DNA from 4 places in the Margalitia sp. FSL K6-0131 genome. Region 1 is predicted to be linked to each of the others. Evidence: a T-box and tRNA genes for the amino acid it is inferred to sense, from the RefSeq annotation. Region 1 holds a T-box; the other regions hold tRNA genes.
What was found. The T-box of region 1 lies ahead of pheS (phenylalanine--tRNA ligase subunit alpha). A T-box ahead of a tRNA ligase gene usually reads a tRNA of that ligase, here a tRNA-Phe.

Region 1 (4,189 bases):
AGGAACGGATGCAGGTTCCATTCATTTGACAGCAAATGGTGTACCTTCCTTAGCGATTACCATTGCAACTCGATATATACATTCACATGCTGCGATGCTTCATCGTGATGATTATGAAAATGCCGTGAAGTTGATTACCGAAGTGATCAAGCGCTTAGATAGAGATGCAGTAAATAAAATTACTTTCGAGTAAATACACAAAGAAACGCATGGAATCCATGCGTTTTTGCATTATGCGGACACTGATTCCGTTATTCACATAAAAAGTGCTATTTTGGAGATGTTTGCGGACACACGTTCCGTTATTTACTGTAATACACTCCAAAATAGCTCTTTTTTCGCTTGATAGCGGAACCCGTGTCCGATAAAAAACTGAAATCACCATATTATTCACAAATAACGGAACGTATGTCCGCTTACATTCAACATGTTTTGCTTACTGTTTTAACCCTTGTTCTAACGTTTCCAGCATCATGTCTTGTTCCTTTTGATCCGCATGATTCCAGATTACTTCAAACAAAACACCTAAACCTGGAAGCAGTTTTTCTTCGCCTCTTTGTATAGCATCTACAATCGTATCCTTCAATTGATCTTGTGTATTACCAGAAACATTGTGAATAATTGCATTTCGCAGGTTCAAATTCATGAAGACACACTCCTTTTTATTCTTTTCTCTCTTATCATTACACTAAGTAAATTTTCTATGTACGAAAAATACGTTATAATGGTAGACAAGCTATTATAAGGAGAATTGTCTTGTGAAATATATTCAATCTATACAAAATCCGCAAATAAAACAATGGAAAAAGCTATTAACCAAAAAAGAACGCGAAAAAACAAATACCTATATTCTTGAAGGCTTTCATTTAGTGGAGGAAGCTTTACATTATAGAGATGATATAATCGAAATCATTGTTAGTGAAGAAGCGGATTTACCTGCATACTGGGACGTAAGTGATATATCAATAACGAGAGTTACACCGGAAATAAGCAGAATCATATCTGATACCGAAACAACTCAAGGGATTTTTGCGATATGTCAAATAAGAAATGCAACAACCAAGGACTTAACAGGGAAATCTTATTTACTCCTTGATGGTGTGCAAGATCCAGGAAATCTAGGTACGATGATTCGAACAGCAGATGCTGCAGGAATTGATATGATTCTTTTAGGAAAAGGTACTGCAGATATATATAATCCAAAGGTTCTACGCTCCGCTCAAGGAAGCCATTTCCATGTAGAGTTTTTGTCTGGAAATTTACAGGAATGGATTCCGAAACTGAAAGCAGCAAATGTTCCAATCTACGGTACTGCTCTAGAAAATGGAATTCCTTATAAAGAAGTGCAGCCGGAACCGTCCTTTGCCCTTATTCTGGGTAATGAAGGAAATGGTGTATCGAAAGAAGTGTTATCTCTAACAGATAAAAATCTGTACATCCCAATCTTCGGGAAGAGTGAATCCCTTAATGTTGCAGTTGCTGCTGGCATTTTAATGTATTATTTTAAAAATTAGAGCTCACTTAACTTAAAAAATGACATAATATATCAAAATCCATTTGAAAATCATTTCACAAAATACTATAATAGAAACAATTGAATGAAGTTGAAAGACAATGATAGGGAAAAGTAGCTTATGACATTCATGCAGGGAGAAAATGCCAAAGACTGAAAGCATTTTTATGAAAAATTAAGTGAAGTTCACCCCTGGAGTCAGCATCGGGACCGTTTATTGAAACGTAAAGATGCATCGGTGAAAAACCGTTATCAAAGTTAAGTGAACATAAGAAAAATGATTATGTTAATTAGGGTGGTACCGCGATGATAACCTCGTCCCTTTTGTGGAGACGGGGTTTTTTTATTTTTTCAAAGGAGGAAAAAAATATGGAGCAAAAATTAAAGGAGCTTCAAGCAGAGGCTTTACAAAAAATCGAGCAAGCAGAAGAATTAAAAGCACTTAATGATATTCGTGTTGCGTTTCTAGGAAAAAAAGGACCAATCACCGAAGTATTAAGAGGAATGGGGCAATTATCTGCTGAAGAACGGCCTAAAATGGGTGCTCTTGCAAATGAAGTGAGAGAAGCCATCAGTGAAAAAATCGAAACGAAGCAAAAAGCATTAGAAGCGGCAGCAGTTGAGAAACAATTAGCTTCCGAAACAATTGACATCACCCTCCCTGGCCGTCCGGTGAAAGTTGGAAACCATCATCCATTAACAAAGGTAATTGAGGAAATTGAAGATCTGTTTATCGGGATGGGCTATAAAGTGGCGGAAGGACCAGAGGTAGAAAAGGATTACTACAACTTCGAGGCATTAAATCTGCCAAAAGGCCACCCTGCACGTGATATGCAGGATTCCTTCTATATTACAGAAGAACTGCTGCTTCGTACTCATACATCACCTGTGCAAGCAAGAACTATGGAAAAGCATGAAGGCAAAGGACCAGTGAAAATTATTTGCCCTGGTAAAGTATATCGCCGTGATAATGATGATGCCACACACTCTCATCAATTCATGCAAATCGAAGGATTAGTGGTGGATGAAAACATCACAATGGGAGATTTAAAAGGTACGTTACAAGTGTTTGCTAAGAAAATGTTCGGAGAAGATCGTGAAATTCGCCTTCGCCCTAGCTTCTTCCCATTCACAGAGCCATCAGTTGAAATGGATATCACCTGCAAGATTTGCGGTGGAGAAGGTTGTAATGTATGTAAAGGTACTGGTTGGATTGAAATTTTAGGAGCAGGAATGGTTCATCCCAATGTTCTTGAAATGGCTGGATTTGACTCGAAAAAATATACAGGATTTGCTTTTGGAATGGGACCCGAACGTATCGCGATGTTAAAGTACGGAATTGATGATATTCGTCATTTCTACACAAATGATATTCGTTTCTTAAAGCAATTTGCTGTAACTGAGTAAAAGTTGGAGGGATATAAATGTTAGTTTCTTATAAATGGCTGCAAGAATATGTAGATTTAACAGGAGTTGAAGCACACGACCTTGCGGAAAAAATTACACGCAGCGGTATTGAGGTTGAAGGTGTGGAACAAAAGAGCAAGGGTGTAAGCGGTGTTGTGGTAGGGCATGTTCTTGAATGTGAAAGGCACCCAAATGCCGATAAATTAAATGTCTGCCAGGTTGATTTAGGGGAAGGCGAACCGGTTCAAATCGTTTGCGGTGCACCGAATGTCGGAAAAGGTCAAAAAGTAGCCGTTGCAAAAGCGGGTGCCGTCTTACCGGGAAATTTTAAAATTAAACGTTCTAAATTACGCGGGGAAGAATCAAATGGAATGATTTGTTCCTTAAAAGAACTTGGAATCGACGGAAAGCTTGCTCCAAAGGAATATGCGGAAGGAATTTTTGTTTTCCCAAATGATGTGGAAGTTGGCTCAGATGCCCTTGCATTATTAAATTTGGATGATGAAGTGCTAGAGCTAGGCTTAACACCAAACCGTTCTGATTGTTTAAGCATGCTTGGTGTTGCTTATGAAACAGGTGCTATTTTAGGGAAAGAAGTAAAACTTCCAAGCGTTAATCATGAGCGTTCTTCTGAAAAAGCGTCCGATTATATTTCTGTTAAAGTAGAAGCGAAAGAAGCAAATCCGCTTTATACAGCAAAAGTGATTAAAAATGTAAAAATTGGTCCATCCCCTTTATGGATGCAGACGAGATTAATGTCTGCCGGCATTCGTCCGCATAACAATGTAGTAGACATTACAAACTATATTCTTTTAGAGTATGGTCAGCCATTACATGCATTTGACTATGAACAGCTTGGTTCTAAAGAAATCGTTGTTCGCTTAGCACATGAAGGAGAAAAAATCGTTACCCTTGATGATGCGGAAAGAACATTGAAAGCAAATCATCTTGTCATTACTAACGGAAAAGAACCTGTAGCGATGGCAGGTGTAATGGGTGGAGCAAATTCAGAGGTAACTTCTGATACAACAACAGTCTTGCTTGAATCAGCTTACTTTGATGCACAAACAATCAGAAATGCATCAAAAGATCATGGCTTACGAAGTGAAGCAAGTGCACGCTATGAAAAAGGCATTGATCCAAATCGTGTGCATGAAGCAGCAGAGAGAGCAGCCCAATTAATGGCTAAATATGCTGGTGGTGAAGTTCTTGATGGTACAGTTGAAGTTAATTCTTTAACAGTGGAACCTGCTGTTGTTTCCATTACAC
Region 2 (4,189 bases), 3.0 Mb from region 1:
ATAGAACTCTTGACACGTAAACCTGCCTTCTTGGTTTTTACGTAAATATTACAATCATCTGCGTAGCGGACAAATTTGTGTCCTCTTTCCTCTAGTTCCTTATCTAATTCATCTAACATGATATTGGAAAGTAGTGGACTTAATGGTCCACCCTGAGGAACACCTTCTTCGCTGATAGTTTCCACACCGTTTATCATAATCCCCGACTCTAAGTATTTTCTAATTAACTTTAGAATCGTCTTATCCTTGACTCTTTTTGCTAGGAGTCCCATAAGCATATCGTGATTTACCTTGTCGAAGAACTTTTCTAAGTCCATATCTATTACCCATCTGTAGCCCTCTTCTATATATTGCCTTGCTTCCCTAACGGCATCATGTGCCCTTCTTCTGGGTCTAAACCCATAGCTATGTTCGGAAAAGGTTGGGTCATAGATTGGGGTTAATATTTGGGCAATCGCTTGTTGGACAAAACGGTCTGTCACGGTAGGAATACCTAATAAACGAACGCCGCCATTTGGTTTCGGGATTTCGACTCGTCTGACTGGCATAGGCTCATAGGTTCCGTCCTTTATTGAATTTCGGATTTCTTGCCAATTTTGTAGAATATGCGCTCGTAGGGATTTTACAGGCATTTCATCTACTCCATGGCTACCCTTATTCTTTTCGACACGTTTCAATGCCGAAAGTAGATTGTCCCGTGACAGTATTCGTTCCATCATTTCGATACATCCTTTCACGTGAATATACGTGCTATTTGTGCCATTGTTTATTCCACCCTCTTAAAGTCCCCTGTGGAATTCACCACTTCCTCCTTTAAGTAAGTCCAATTGGATTGTCTGTATCATCATAAACAATGAACGCCTAGTGTATATTCTCCTTAAATGTTCAGTCCTTCCCTAACCATCTTAAGCTAGTCAGGTACTATGACCTCTGCTGACTTCTGGCTGTTCAATTACCCTTCACAAAGTAAGTTACCGAGTGTGCTCGGCATTTCAGCCAGACCTCCCCAGGTAAGAGTACAGTCTTTCTCCCCATCTATCTGCTTCATTTACTCTGTATCATCTTTGGCAGAAAGGACTTCGTTTTGTTTGGCAAACTCATCCAATGATACCTAGCCTTATATGAAGTTCGTGTCCCTCAGACCGGAGATTTGCCGCCCGCTTCCTTCAGATTCTGCGTCACCACAGACACCCTTGCGTTTAGCTACTGCTACTTCTGCCTTCACAGTTCGGGACTTTCACCCTATAGACTGCACCCATGCTGGGCGCACCAAAAAAACCTAATCCAATATATAGGATTAGGTCATTCTATTAGGACGCGCCTTAGAGGATTCGAACCTCTGACCCACAGCTTAGAAGGCTGTTGCTCTATCCAGCTGAGCTAAAGGCGCATTATTATATTTTAAATGACTGAGAAAGAGAGCTTTAATGAATCCTGCAACTTATGAAAAGTAGCGGCGGGCATCTCTTCATCAATTTGAGTTTTCCACCAAAAAAATGGCTCCGCAGGTAGGATTCGAACCTACGACCGATCGGTTAACAGCCGATAGCTCTACCACTGAGCTACTGCGGAACAATAATTGAAAGTTATTTTGCTATTGCAAAAAACTCTGGTGGGCCTAAATGGACTCGAACCATCGACCTCACGCTTATCAGGCGTGCGCTCTAACCAGCTGAGCTATAGGCCCCTTATTTTTTGGAGCGGGTGATGGGAATCGAACCCACGACAACAGCTTGGAAGGCTGTAGTTTTACCACTAAACTACACCCGCAAAGATTATTTGGAGGCAGCAACCGGATTTGAACCGGTGATAAAGGTTTTGCAGACCTCTGCCTTACCACTTGGCTATGCTGCCATATGGATGGATGGCTGGGCTAGCTGGATTCGAACCAGCGAGTGACGGAGTCAAAGTCCGTTGCCTTACCGCTTGGCTATAGCCCAATAATAAATCTTATTTAACAATTTTATGGGGCGACTAGTGGGAATCGAACCCACGAATGTCGGAGCCACAATCCGATGCGTTAACCACTTCGCCATAGCCGCCATAATCTTATTGGCAGGGGCAGTAGGAATCGAACCCACACTGAAGGTTTTGGAGACCTTAGTTCTACCTTTAAACTATGCCCCTATGAGAATGGTGGAGGGGGACGGATTCGAACCGCCGAACCCGAAGGAGCGGATTTACAGTCCGCCGCGTTTAGCCACTTCGCTACCCCTCCGAAACCTACTGGTGCCGGCCAGAGGACTTGAACCCCCAACCTACTGATTACAAGTCAGTTGCTCTACCAATTGAGCTAGGCCGGCATTATTAAGATATAACCTGCTGATATGTTAGTGCATATAACCGTCGTCCAGCTCTCAGAAAGACTAATCAAGAAGCGGCTCAAGCTGTACGCTGGATGCTTTTGCTTCGAAGTTTATTCATCGTGCTCTACCAATTGAGCTAGGCAGGCATATTTAACTAAATGGTGGCTCAGGACGGAATCGAACCGCCGACACAAGGATTTTCAGTCCTTTGCTCTACCGACTGAGCTACTGAGCCGTAATTGTTTATTATTTGTAAATTAAATTGTAGTCGCTTCGTCCCAGTCTCAGAAAGATTACGCAAGTAGCAGCTCGACTGGTACGCTGAAGTAATGCTTCGTAGCTTATTCGGACGTGCTCTACCGACTGAGCTACTGAGCCAAATTAAAAAACTATTCAGATTTTATATATTATAAATGGCGGTCCGGACGGGACTCGAACCCGCGACCTCCTGCGTGACAGGCAGGCATTCTAACCAGCTGAACTACCGGACCAGGTTTTTTTCAAGAATTGAAAATAAACTTCCTTATAATCTTCCTTGAAAATAACTCTTTTAATTGCGGGGGCAGGATTTGAACCTGCGACCTTCGGGTTATGAGCCCGACGAGCTACCGGACTGCTCCACCCCGCGTCGATAAAAAATTATTAAGTTTTCCATATGCACTAAATTCGCAATGGACTGTCCCGATTTCAGAAAGCCTATTCAAGATGCGGCTCAATCGGTACAACTCGCAGATAATTCGATGAAGTAACGCTCGTTGCTCCACCCCGCGACGATAAAAATGTATTATTAATGGCGGAGGAAGAGGGATTCGAACCCCCGCGCGGTTTAACCCGCCTGTCGGTTTTCAAGACCGATCCCTTCAGCCAGACTTGGGTATTCCTCCATTAATATGGACCTTGTAGGACTCGAACCTACGACCGGACGGTTATGAGCCGTCTGCTCTAACCAGCTGAGCTAAAGGTCCTTAAACACAAGTATATTTTTATAGCGGCGGAGGGGATCGAACCCCCGACCTTACGGGTATGAACCGTACGCTCTAGCCAGCTGAGCTACACCGCCATTTTAAAAAATTGAAATGGAGCCTAGCGGGATCGAACCGCTGACCTCCTGCGTGCAAAGCAGGCGCTCTCCCAGCTGAGCTAAGGCCCCTTTTTAAGTGGTCGGGAAGACAGGATTCGAACCTGCGACCCCATGGTCCCAAACCATGTGCTCTACCAAGCTGAGCTACTTCCCGTTTGTATTGATTATGGCGCGCCCAAGAGGAGTCGAACCCCTAACCTTTTGATCCGTAGTCAAACGCTCTATCCAATTGAGCTATGGGCGCATATTATGGAAGATTATTTTGCTACGCAAAAAATCTTGGTGCCGAGGACCGGAATCGAACCGGTACGGTAGTCACCTACCGCAGGATTTTAAGTCCTGTGCGTCTGCCAGTTCCGCCACCCCGGCAAAGGGTATTTGGAGCGGAAGACGGGATTCGAACCCGCGACCCCCACCTTGGCAAGGTGGTGTTCTACCACTGAACTACTTCCGCGCAGAAATTTTTATCAATGCGGGTGAAGGGAGTCGAACCCCCACGCCTTGCGGCGCCAGATCCTAAGTCTGGTGCGTCTGCCAATTCCGCCACACCCGCGTTATGGAAAGTTAATTTACTTTAAAAAATGGTGAGCCATGAAGGACTCGAACCTTCGACCCTCTGATTAAAAGTCAGATGCTCTACCGACTGAGCTAATGGCTCTTATTTTTAGTTATAAGAACGGATTTTATATTGCTTTCTACCAAAGTGCATCTACGACGTCCAGCTTTCAGTAAGCCTATTCAAGTAGCAGCTCAAGCTGTACGCTGATGCATCGCTTCGTAGCTTACTCGATCGTGCTCTACC
Region 3 (4,189 bases), 150 kb from region 1:
ACTTGAAAACGAAATTATACCTGAAATAGAACGTGAAAGCGATGAACAGTTGTCATTGGAAGAACTCTCTCAATTGGTTCAAAAAGTGGACGATGTGGTAACTGAGTATGATAAACAAATAGAAGCATCATCAGACGTTCCAGAACGAAAAGCTTTAAGAAATGAACGCAAATACCCAAAACAAGTGCGAAAACAGTTGATTGATTTTGTCCTGCGAAAACAGAAATACCAACAAGACTTTGAAATCTTTGGCACGCGTAATAGCTATTCTAAAACAGATCCAGATGCGACATTTATGCGAATGAAAGATGATTATATGCAAAACGGCCAATTGAAAGCTGGTTACAATGTACAAATCGCAACGGAGGGCCAATACGCGCTTGCCTATAGTTTATTTTCAAACCCAACAGATACGCGTACGTTAATTCCATTTTTAGATGAGATCGAGCAGCATTATTTCGAGTTACCGAAGCACATTGTCGCAGATGCAGGTTACGGTAGTGAACAAAACTTTAATGATATCCTTTTAAACAGAAAACGAGAAGCACTTATTACGTATAATATGTATTTGAAGGAACAAAAGAAAAAGTACAAACAAAACACTTTTAATCCCGACAACTGGAAGTATGATCAAGAAACAGATACCTATACATGCCCTAATCAGAAACGTCTTGAATATCAATATTATTCAGTCCGTAATGACCGTACAGGTTTCCAACGGAAGTTCAAAATCTACGAGTGCGAAGACTGTTCGGGATGCCCATTCCGTTCATCCTGTACCAAAGCAAAAGAAGGCAACAATCGAAAACTAATGGTGAATGAAAAATGGGAACAGCAAAAAGAATATGTAAGAGCGAAGCTTTCAGAAGAGAAAACGAGTGCCATCTATCGAAAACGCAAAATCGATGTGGAACCAGTTTTTGGATTCTTGAAGGCTAATTTGCGTTTCACTCGATTTTCTGTACGAGGAAAATCGAAGGTAGAAAACGAAATGGGCCTCGCGTTAATGGCAGTGAATTTAAGAAAATTCACTACCAACAACTAAGGTAATAGAAAATTTAAACGCAAAAATAGAGAAAGGTGAATTTGAGTTCCCTCAAATTCACCTTTCTCACTATTTGAAGCTAGTTATGTCCCAGCCTCTTTTTTCACTCTATTAAACTATGACCCGTACGGGATTCGAACCCGTGTTACCGCCGTGAAAGGGCGGTGTCTTAACCGCTTGACCAACGGGCCAAGGTGAAAATATGGCGGAGAAGGAGGGATTTGAACCCTCGCGCCGCTTACGCGACCTACACCCTTAGCAGGGGCGCCTCTTCAGCCACTTGAGTACTTCCCCAAAAAAAATGGCTCCGCAGGTAGGATTCGAACCTACGACCGATCGGTTAACAGCCGATAGCTCTACCACTGAGCTACTGCGGAACAATAATTGAAAGTTATTTTGCTATTGCAAAAAATTCTGGTGGGCCTAAATGGACTTGAACCATCGACCTCACGCTTATCAGGCGTGCGCTCTAACCAGCTGAGCTATAGGCCCATTTACTATGGAGCGGGTGATGGGAATCGAACCCACGACAACAGCTTGGAAGGCTGTAGTTTTACCACTAAACTACACCCGCGTAAAATATGGGGCGACTAGTGGGAATCGAACCCACGAATGTCGGAGCCACAATCCGATGCGTTAACCACTTCGCCATAGCCGCCATTACAAATAAATATTATTAAAAGATGGATGGTGGCTCGGGACGGAATCGAACCGCCGACACAAGGATTTTCAGTCCTTTGCTCTACCGACTGAGCTACCGAGCCATAATTGTATAAAATTCCTAAAAATAATTTGCAGTCGCTTCGTCCCAATCTCAGAAAGCTTTGCAAGTAGCAGCTCGATTGGTACGCTGGTAGTAACGCTACGAAGATCATTCATCGTGCTCTACCGACTGAGCTACCGAGCCATAATTACTTATTTTTAAAATAAATGGCGGTCCGGACGGGACTCGAACCCGCGACCTCCTGCGTGACAGGCAGGCATTCTAACCAGCTGAACTACCGGACCAGGTTTTTTCAAGAATTGAAAATAAACTTTCTTATAATCTTCCTTGAAAATAACTTACCTTAATTGCGGGGGCAGGATTTGAACCTGCGACCTTCGGGTTATGAGCCCGACGAGCTACCGGACTGCTCCACCCCGCGACGATATTATAAAACCATTTTATTTAATTATGGCGGAGGAAGAGGGATTCGAACCCCCGCGCGGTTTAACCCGCCTGTCGGTTTTCAAGACCGATCCCTTCAGCCAGACTTGGGTATTCCTCCGAATGATTATGGTGGACCTTGTAGGACTCGAACCTACGACCGGACGGTTATGAGCCGTCTGCTCTAACCAGCTGAGCTAAAGGTCCATTTTATGGTAGCGGCGGAGGGGATCGAACCCACGACCTCACGGGTATGAACCGTACGCTCTAGCCAGCTGAGCTACGCCGCCATAAAATACTATATTATTGGTGGAGCCTAGCGGGATCGAACCGCTGACCTCCTGCGTGCAAAGCAGGCGCTCTCCCAGCTGAGCTAAGGCCCCATTTTTTTAAGTGGTCGGGAAGACAGGATTCGAACCTGCGACCCCATGGTCCCAAACCATGTGCTCTACCAAGCTGAGCTACTTCCCGTTTGTATTGATAATGGCGCGCCCAAGAGGAGTCGAACCCCTAACCTTTTGATCCGTAGTCAAACGCTCTATCCAATTGAGCTATGGGCGCATATTATGGTAGTTTATTTTGCTTTGCAAAAAAACTTGGTGCCGAGGACCGGAATCGAACCGGTACGGTAGTCACCTACCGCAGGATTTTAAGTCCTGTGCGTCTGCCAGTTCCGCCACCCCGGCAAAGGGTATTTGGAGCGGAAGACGGGATTCGAACCCGCGACCCCCACCTTGGCAAGGTGGTGTTCTACCACTGAACTACTTCCGCGCAGAAATTTTTATCAATGCGGGTGAAGGGAGTCGAACCCCCACGCCTTGCGGCGCCAGATCCTAAGTCTGGTGCGTCTGCCAATTCCGCCACACCCGCGTTATGAAAATTTATTTACTTTAAAATGGTGAGCCATGAAGGACTCGAACCTTCGACCCTCTGATTAAAAGTCAGATGCTCTACCGACTGAGCTAATGGCTCGTATTAAATGGTGCCGGCCAGAGGACTTGAACCCCCAACCTACTGATTACGATTCAGTTGCTCTACCAATTGAGCTAGGCCGGCATTTCAAGCATTCATTTTGCAATTAAATGACTTAAAATATCTGGTCCAACTAAATAATCAAAGCAGTTAACTTTCATTATTGTAGCCGGGCCGGCTTTATCTGAAATCTTTTATCATCAATAATATGGTGGAGGATGACGGGATCGAACCGCCGACCCCCTGCTTGTAAGGCAGGTGCTCTCCCAGCTGAGCTAATCCTCCATTATGTAAGCCTGGCAACGTCCTACTCTTGCAGGGGGAGAGCCCCCAACTACCATCGGCGCTGAGAAGCTTAACTTCCGTGTTCGGGATGGGAACGGGTGTGACCTTCTCGCCATAATTACCAGACTATATGAGGTTTGTTCCCTCAAAACTAAATACTGCAGAAGAAGAAGTAAAACTGAGTTTCGCTTTTTTCAATCCAGCTCCAGCGCCTATCGGCTAGTGAATTTCTCCGTCTCCTCCCTACGATAAGTCAACATCAGTTCGTGAACTACCTCACTGTGTTTCCTTTATCTCAGTCGAAGACTACGAAATTCATACGCCGATGAGCAAGGCGCTTCCGCTTTATATTTTGGTTAAGTCCTCGATCGATTAGTATTCGTCAGCTCCATGTGTCGCCACACTTCCACCTCGAACCTATCAACCTGATCATCTTTCAGGGATCTTACTAGCTTGCGCTATGGGAAATCTCATCTTGAGGGGGGCTTCATGCTTAGATGCTTTCAGCACTTATCCCTTCCGCACATAGCTACCCAGCGATGCCTTTGGCAAGACAACTGGTACACCAGCGGTGCGTCCATCCCGGTCCTCTCGTACTAAGGACAGCTCCTCTCAAATTTCCTACGCCCACGACGGATAGGGACCGAACTGTCTCACGACGTTCTGAACCCAGCTCGCGTACCGCTTTAATGGGCGAACAGCCCAACCCTTGGGACCGACTACAGCCCCAGGATGCGATG
Region 4 (4,189 bases), 2.3 Mb from region 1:
AGAGTAACGGAGGCGCCCAAAGGTTCCCTCAGAATGGTTGGAAATCATTCGTAGAGTGTAAAGGCACAAGGGAGCTTGACTGCGAGACCTACAAGTCGAGCAGGGACGAAAGTCGGGCTTAGTGATCCGGTGGTTCCGCATGGAAGGGCCATCGCTCAACGGATAAAAGCTACCCCGGGGATAACAGGCTTATCTCCCCCAAGAGTCCACATCGACGGGGAGGTTTGGCACCTCGATGTCGGCTCATCGCATCCTGGGGCTGTAGTCGGTCCCAAGGGTTGGGCTGTTCGCCCATTAAAGCGGTACGCGAGCTGGGTTCAGAACGTCGTGAGACAGTTCGGTCCCTATCCGTCGTGGGCGTAGGAAATTTGAGAGGAGCTGTCCTTAGTACGAGAGGACCGGGATGGACGCACCGCTGGTGTACCAGTTGTCTTGCCAAAGGCATCGCTGGGTAGCTATGTGCGGAAGGGATAAGTGCTGAAAGCATCTAAGCATGAAGCCCCCCTCAAGATGAGATTTCCCATAGCGCAAGCTAGTAAGATCCCTGAAAGATGATCAGGTTGATAGGTTCGAGGTGGAAGTGTGGCGACACATGGAGCTGACGAATACTAATCGATCGAGGACTTAACCAAAATAGAGCGATTCTCTTTACTTCTTCTTCTACAGTATTTAGTTTTGAGGGAATAAAATTCAATTTTATATTGAAATTATCCCAAAATCATATATAATAATATATGTCACATGGTTTGGTGGCTATTGCGAGAAGGTCACACCCGTTCCCATCCCGAACACGGAAGTTAAGCTTCTCAGCGCCGATGGTAGTTGGGGGCTCTCCCCCTGCAAGAGTAGGACGTCGCCAAGCTGGCATTATTCCACAGTAGCTCAGTGGTAGAGCTATCGGCTGTTAACCGATCGGTCGTAGGTTCGAGTCCTACCTGTGGAGCCATACGGAGAGCTGTCCGAGTGGCCGAAGGAGCACGATTGGAAATCGTGTAGGCGGGCAAAACCTGTCTCAAGGGTTCAAATCCCTTGCTCTCCGCCAGATATATGTGGCCCGTTGGTCAAGCGGTTAAGACACCGCCCTTTCACGGCGGTAACACGGGTTCGAATCCCGTACGGGTCACCATTAATATAAAAAGTAAATAACGGAGGATTAGCTCAGCTGGGAGAGCACCTGCCTTACAAGCAGGGGGTCGGCGGTTCGATCCCGTCATCCTCCACCATATAACATTTATAATCGTCGCGGGGTGGAGCAGTCCGGTAGCTCGTCGGGCTCATAACCCGAAGGTCGCAGGTTCAAATCCTGCCCCCGCAATAATGGTCTGGTAGTTCAGCTGGTTAGAATGCCTGCCTGTCACGCAGGAGGTCGCGGGTTCGAGTCCCGTCCAGACCGCCATTTTTTTAAAAAATAGGTACATAGGCTCAGTAGCTCAGTCGGTAGAGCAAAGGACTGAAAATCCTTGTGTCGGCGGTTCGATTCCGTCCTGAGCCACCATTTAATTTAATATGCCGGCCTAGCTCAATTGGTAGAGCACGATCGAATATGCTTCGAAGCATTGCTTCAGCGTACAGCTCGAGCTGCTACTTGAATAATCTTTCTGAGAGCTGGACGACAGGTATATTGCAATAACATATTAGCAGGTTATATCTTAATATTGCCGGCCTAGCTCAATTGGTAGAGCAACTGACTTGTAATCAGTAGGTTGGGGGTTCAAGTCCTCTGGCCGGCACCAGTAGGTTTCGGAGGGGTAGCGAAGTGGCTAAACGCGGCGGACTGTAAATCCGCTCCTTCGGGTTCGGCGGTTCGAATCCGTCCCCCTCCACCATTTTCATAGGGGCATAGTTTAAAGGTAGAACTAAGGTCTCCAAAACCTTCAGTGTGGGTTCGATTCCTACTGCCCCTGCCAATAAGATTATGGCGGCTATGGCGAAGTGGTTAACGCACCGGATTGTGGCTCCGGCATACGTGGGTTCGATCCCCACTAGTCGCCCCATAAAATTGTTAAATTAGCTTTATTATTGGGCTATAGCCAAGCGGTAAGGCAACGGACTTTGACTCCGTCACTCGCTGGTTCGAATCCAGCTAGCCCAGCTTTATGCGGAAGTAGTTCAGTGGTAGAACACCACCTTGCCAAGGTGGGGGTCGCGGGTTCGAATCCCGTCTTCCGCTCCAAACAAAATGGCGGCATAGCCAAGTGGTAAGGCAGAGGTCTGCAAAACCTTTACCACCGGTTCGAATCCGGTTGCCGCCTCCATAATATTGTGCCGGTGTGGCGGAATTGGCAGACGCGCACGACTCAAAATCGTGTTCCTTCGGGAGTACCAGTTCGACCCTGGTCACCGGTATCATAATAGTGAAAGTCCCTGATATGCATTTAATATAAAATGTATATCAGGGACTTTTTCTTTTGCATTATTTTTTGATACGATTAATTAGAAATCAAACATTTAATTATATTCGAGACATGTTTTAATAAAACGAGTGTCGGTTCGACTGCTTTGATTTTCCTCATCATTTATTTTCTGTATAAAGCAGAATATAAATGTCACACCCGAGTATAAATCTTTTCTCCAAGTCAAGACTATGAAAAAGTGTGTAGGTCTTGTTGGCAGAACAACTTATGTTGTTACAAGTATAGTTAAGATTATTTTAACTTATCTAACCTTAACTAGCCTAAGCAAGGCAAAGATAGATTATTTTTCACCCATAATATTTTTCTTCCATATGGCGCTTTTCCTAAATAGGTAAAGTTTTGAAGTTTATGCTTATAATAAGCAATATTTAATTTATATCCAACCTTTTTTCCGATATTGACACTTGAATTAATATCTCTCATTAAAAGGGTTCCACATTTTTCACATGTAAAGCTGCGAATTTGTGGCTCTCTTTTTCTCATGTATCCGCAAACACAACATTCTTTAGTAGTGTTAAATTCATCGGATATTAAAAAATATTTGCCACGTTTCGTTGCAACCCATTTTAAAATAGTACGAAATTTACCAATTTGTTCTTGGTTTAACATACTTCGTTTCATATTTTTATACGGTGCATGTTTATTGTTTGGAGTATAGTCACCAATTATAACTAGATCGTATCTATCGTATAAAGCATGGGCAATAGAATACAACGCTGTCTTAATTTGTTCTCGACGTTTGTTGTAAGCCCTATTTACTGCAGAGTTTAATTTATTCCATCGTGGACTGTGAATGGTATAAGAATTTCCATATTTGCTTTTTTCATTTTGTATTGTTTTTTGCAAATATCTCGTTTGGCTTTTATTTGATCTATTTTTTTGTCCCAATAATTAATCATTAGAAGTTTCTTAAACTCAATAGAATTACCTTCATAGTCAACACCGACAAAGAAATTCTTATGATTTGGATCCAAGGAAATCCATTTCAAATTATCTGGAATATTGGTTTCTTGTTTTATTAATGAAGGTTTTTGAGGTGAGGGTTCATTTAACTTTTTAGACTGTTTGCACTGAATTCGATATTTTGACATTGTTTTTTTATATTCCATTTCTGTCTTCGAGCGGCGTTCTACGGTGAAAATTGCAAAGAATTTATTCCCTTGTTGTTTGCAAAGGCTAAACGTTTTAAATTTTTCTTCATCACCTAACTCTACTTTTTCTTTCAACTTTCCAATAATCGAAGGATTCTTTTTACCTTTTTGTTTTGCTAATCCAGGTACATTGCCTAATGAAATAGAAACTGCTTTTCCTTCCTTTAGAATTTCCCATCCTTTGTTTGGTTCATCAAAAACTAGACTAAACCATTTATTCTTCCAGCTTCTGTGTTTAGGATATCTGGAATCACCTTTAAAAAAGCTCTTATAGGCTTTAAGCAATCTTGTAGATGGTTCCTTTAATACAGAGGAAAAGACTGAATTCAAAAATGGATGACTTTTCTTTAGAGAGACTCCATAATTACGCAGGTTTCTTCCTTCTAGTAGTTTTAAAGAATTATTATTTTCATAGTAATCCTTTTGGCAAGCATCTAATAGTTGATTATATAACCAATTGCAAATTTTGCTCTGTCCGTCTAGTATAATTTCATCATTTTTGGAGAACTCAATTTGAATTTTCTTGGTGTAGGTTAGGCTCATATTATTCACCTCCTTCATTACGAAACATATGTTCTATTATTTATATTAACAAATTCTATTTATATTTACAAATTTAAATCA

Region 2: it has a tRNA-Phe gene. The T-box ahead of pheS (phenylalanine--tRNA ligase subunit alpha) is inferred to sense a tRNA for this amino acid. The anticodon was not compared.
Region 3: it has a tRNA-Phe gene. The T-box ahead of pheS (phenylalanine--tRNA ligase subunit alpha) is inferred to sense a tRNA for this amino acid. The anticodon was not compared.
Region 4: it has a tRNA-Phe gene. The T-box ahead of pheS (phenylalanine--tRNA ligase subunit alpha) is inferred to sense a tRNA for this amino acid. The anticodon was not compared.

What each region holds. Positions count from the first base shown of each region.
Region 1 covers NZ_JBBOZS010000001.1:1,879,117-1,883,305, forward strand. The annotation lists gene NSQ59_RS09095 (M42 family metallopeptidase) at 1-193, shown strand, start outside; gene sspI (small acid-soluble spore protein SspI) at 437-646, opposite strand; gene NSQ59_RS09105 (TrmH family RNA methyltransferase) at 759-1,514, shown strand; T-box leader at 1,606-1,839, shown strand; gene pheS (phenylalanine--tRNA ligase subunit alpha) at 1,883-2,920, shown strand; gene pheT (phenylalanine--tRNA ligase subunit beta) at 2,938-4,189, shown strand, end outside.
Region 2 covers NZ_JBBOZS010000001.1:4,882,504-4,886,692, forward strand. The annotation lists gene ltrA (group II intron reverse transcriptase/maturase) at 1-719, opposite strand, end outside; tRNA gene NSQ59_RS23875 (tRNA-Arg) at 1,317-1,390, opposite strand; tRNA gene NSQ59_RS23880 (tRNA-Asn) at 1,498-1,572, opposite strand; tRNA gene NSQ59_RS23885 (tRNA-Ile) at 1,611-1,687, opposite strand; tRNA gene NSQ59_RS23890 (tRNA-Gly) at 1,697-1,770, opposite strand; tRNA gene NSQ59_RS23895 (tRNA-Cys) at 1,781-1,854, opposite strand; tRNA gene NSQ59_RS23900 (tRNA-Gln) at 1,866-1,940, opposite strand; tRNA gene NSQ59_RS23905 (tRNA-His) at 1,967-2,042, opposite strand; tRNA gene NSQ59_RS23910 (tRNA-Trp) at 2,054-2,127, opposite strand; tRNA gene NSQ59_RS23915 (tRNA-Tyr) at 2,135-2,218, opposite strand; tRNA gene NSQ59_RS23920 (tRNA-Thr) at 2,228-2,303, opposite strand; tRNA gene NSQ59_RS23925 (tRNA-Phe) at 2,466-2,541, opposite strand; tRNA gene NSQ59_RS23930 (tRNA-Asp) at 2,721-2,797, opposite strand; tRNA gene NSQ59_RS23935 (tRNA-Met) at 2,861-2,934, opposite strand; tRNA gene NSQ59_RS23940 (tRNA-Ser) at 3,098-3,190, opposite strand; tRNA gene NSQ59_RS23945 (tRNA-Ile) at 3,198-3,271, opposite strand; tRNA gene NSQ59_RS23950 (tRNA-Met) at 3,293-3,366, opposite strand; tRNA gene NSQ59_RS23955 (tRNA-Ala) at 3,384-3,456, opposite strand; tRNA gene NSQ59_RS23960 (tRNA-Pro) at 3,465-3,541, opposite strand; tRNA gene NSQ59_RS23965 (tRNA-Arg) at 3,555-3,631, opposite strand; tRNA gene NSQ59_RS23970 (tRNA-Leu) at 3,668-3,756, opposite strand; tRNA gene NSQ59_RS23975 (tRNA-Gly) at 3,767-3,841, opposite strand; tRNA gene NSQ59_RS23980 (tRNA-Leu) at 3,859-3,940, opposite strand; tRNA gene NSQ59_RS23985 (tRNA-Lys) at 3,970-4,045, opposite strand.
Region 3 covers NZ_JBBOZS010000001.1:1,731,231-1,735,419, reverse strand. The annotation lists gene NSQ59_RS08435 (IS1182 family transposase) at 1-1,045, shown strand, start outside; tRNA gene NSQ59_RS08430 (tRNA-Glu) at 1,165-1,236, opposite strand; tRNA gene NSQ59_RS08425 (tRNA-Ser) at 1,249-1,339, opposite strand; tRNA gene NSQ59_RS08420 (tRNA-Asn) at 1,348-1,422, opposite strand; tRNA gene NSQ59_RS08415 (tRNA-Ile) at 1,461-1,537, opposite strand; tRNA gene NSQ59_RS08410 (tRNA-Gly) at 1,546-1,619, opposite strand; tRNA gene NSQ59_RS08405 (tRNA-His) at 1,628-1,703, opposite strand; tRNA gene NSQ59_RS08400 (tRNA-Phe) at 1,734-1,809, opposite strand; tRNA gene NSQ59_RS08395 (tRNA-Asp) at 1,977-2,053, opposite strand; tRNA gene NSQ59_RS08390 (tRNA-Met) at 2,117-2,190, opposite strand; tRNA gene NSQ59_RS08385 (tRNA-Ser) at 2,221-2,313, opposite strand; tRNA gene NSQ59_RS08380 (tRNA-Ile) at 2,323-2,399, opposite strand; tRNA gene NSQ59_RS08375 (tRNA-Met) at 2,406-2,482, opposite strand; tRNA gene NSQ59_RS08370 (tRNA-Ala) at 2,500-2,575, opposite strand; tRNA gene NSQ59_RS08365 (tRNA-Pro) at 2,587-2,663, opposite strand; tRNA gene NSQ59_RS08360 (tRNA-Arg) at 2,677-2,753, opposite strand; tRNA gene NSQ59_RS08355 (tRNA-Leu) at 2,790-2,878, opposite strand; tRNA gene NSQ59_RS08350 (tRNA-Gly) at 2,889-2,963, opposite strand; tRNA gene NSQ59_RS08345 (tRNA-Leu) at 2,981-3,062, opposite strand; tRNA gene NSQ59_RS08340 (tRNA-Lys) at 3,089-3,164, opposite strand; tRNA gene NSQ59_RS08335 (tRNA-Thr) at 3,173-3,248, opposite strand; tRNA gene NSQ59_RS08330 (tRNA-Val) at 3,374-3,449, opposite strand; rRNA gene rrf (5S ribosomal RNA) at 3,459-3,575, opposite strand; rRNA gene NSQ59_RS08320 (23S ribosomal RNA) at 3,802-4,189, opposite strand, start outside.
Region 4 covers NZ_JBBOZS010000001.1:4,162,060-4,166,248, reverse strand. The annotation lists rRNA gene NSQ59_RS20425 (23S ribosomal RNA) at 1-632, shown strand, start outside; rRNA gene rrf (5S ribosomal RNA) at 746-862, shown strand; tRNA gene NSQ59_RS20415 (tRNA-Asn) at 872-946, shown strand; tRNA gene NSQ59_RS20410 (tRNA-Ser) at 950-1,042, shown strand; tRNA gene NSQ59_RS20405 (tRNA-Glu) at 1,052-1,126, shown strand; tRNA gene NSQ59_RS20400 (tRNA-Val) at 1,148-1,223, shown strand; tRNA gene NSQ59_RS20395 (tRNA-Met) at 1,242-1,315, shown strand; tRNA gene NSQ59_RS20390 (tRNA-Asp) at 1,320-1,396, shown strand; tRNA gene NSQ59_RS20385 (tRNA-Phe) at 1,420-1,495, shown strand; tRNA gene NSQ59_RS20380 (tRNA-Thr) at 1,658-1,733, shown strand; tRNA gene NSQ59_RS20375 (tRNA-Tyr) at 1,743-1,826, shown strand; tRNA gene NSQ59_RS20370 (tRNA-Trp) at 1,834-1,907, shown strand; tRNA gene NSQ59_RS20365 (tRNA-His) at 1,919-1,994, shown strand; tRNA gene NSQ59_RS20360 (tRNA-Gln) at 2,021-2,092, shown strand; tRNA gene NSQ59_RS20355 (tRNA-Gly) at 2,099-2,173, shown strand; tRNA gene NSQ59_RS20350 (tRNA-Cys) at 2,182-2,255, shown strand; tRNA gene NSQ59_RS20345 (tRNA-Leu) at 2,265-2,346, shown strand; gene NSQ59_RS20340 (transposase) at 2,670-3,260, opposite strand; gene NSQ59_RS20335 (hypothetical protein) at 3,182-4,108, opposite strand.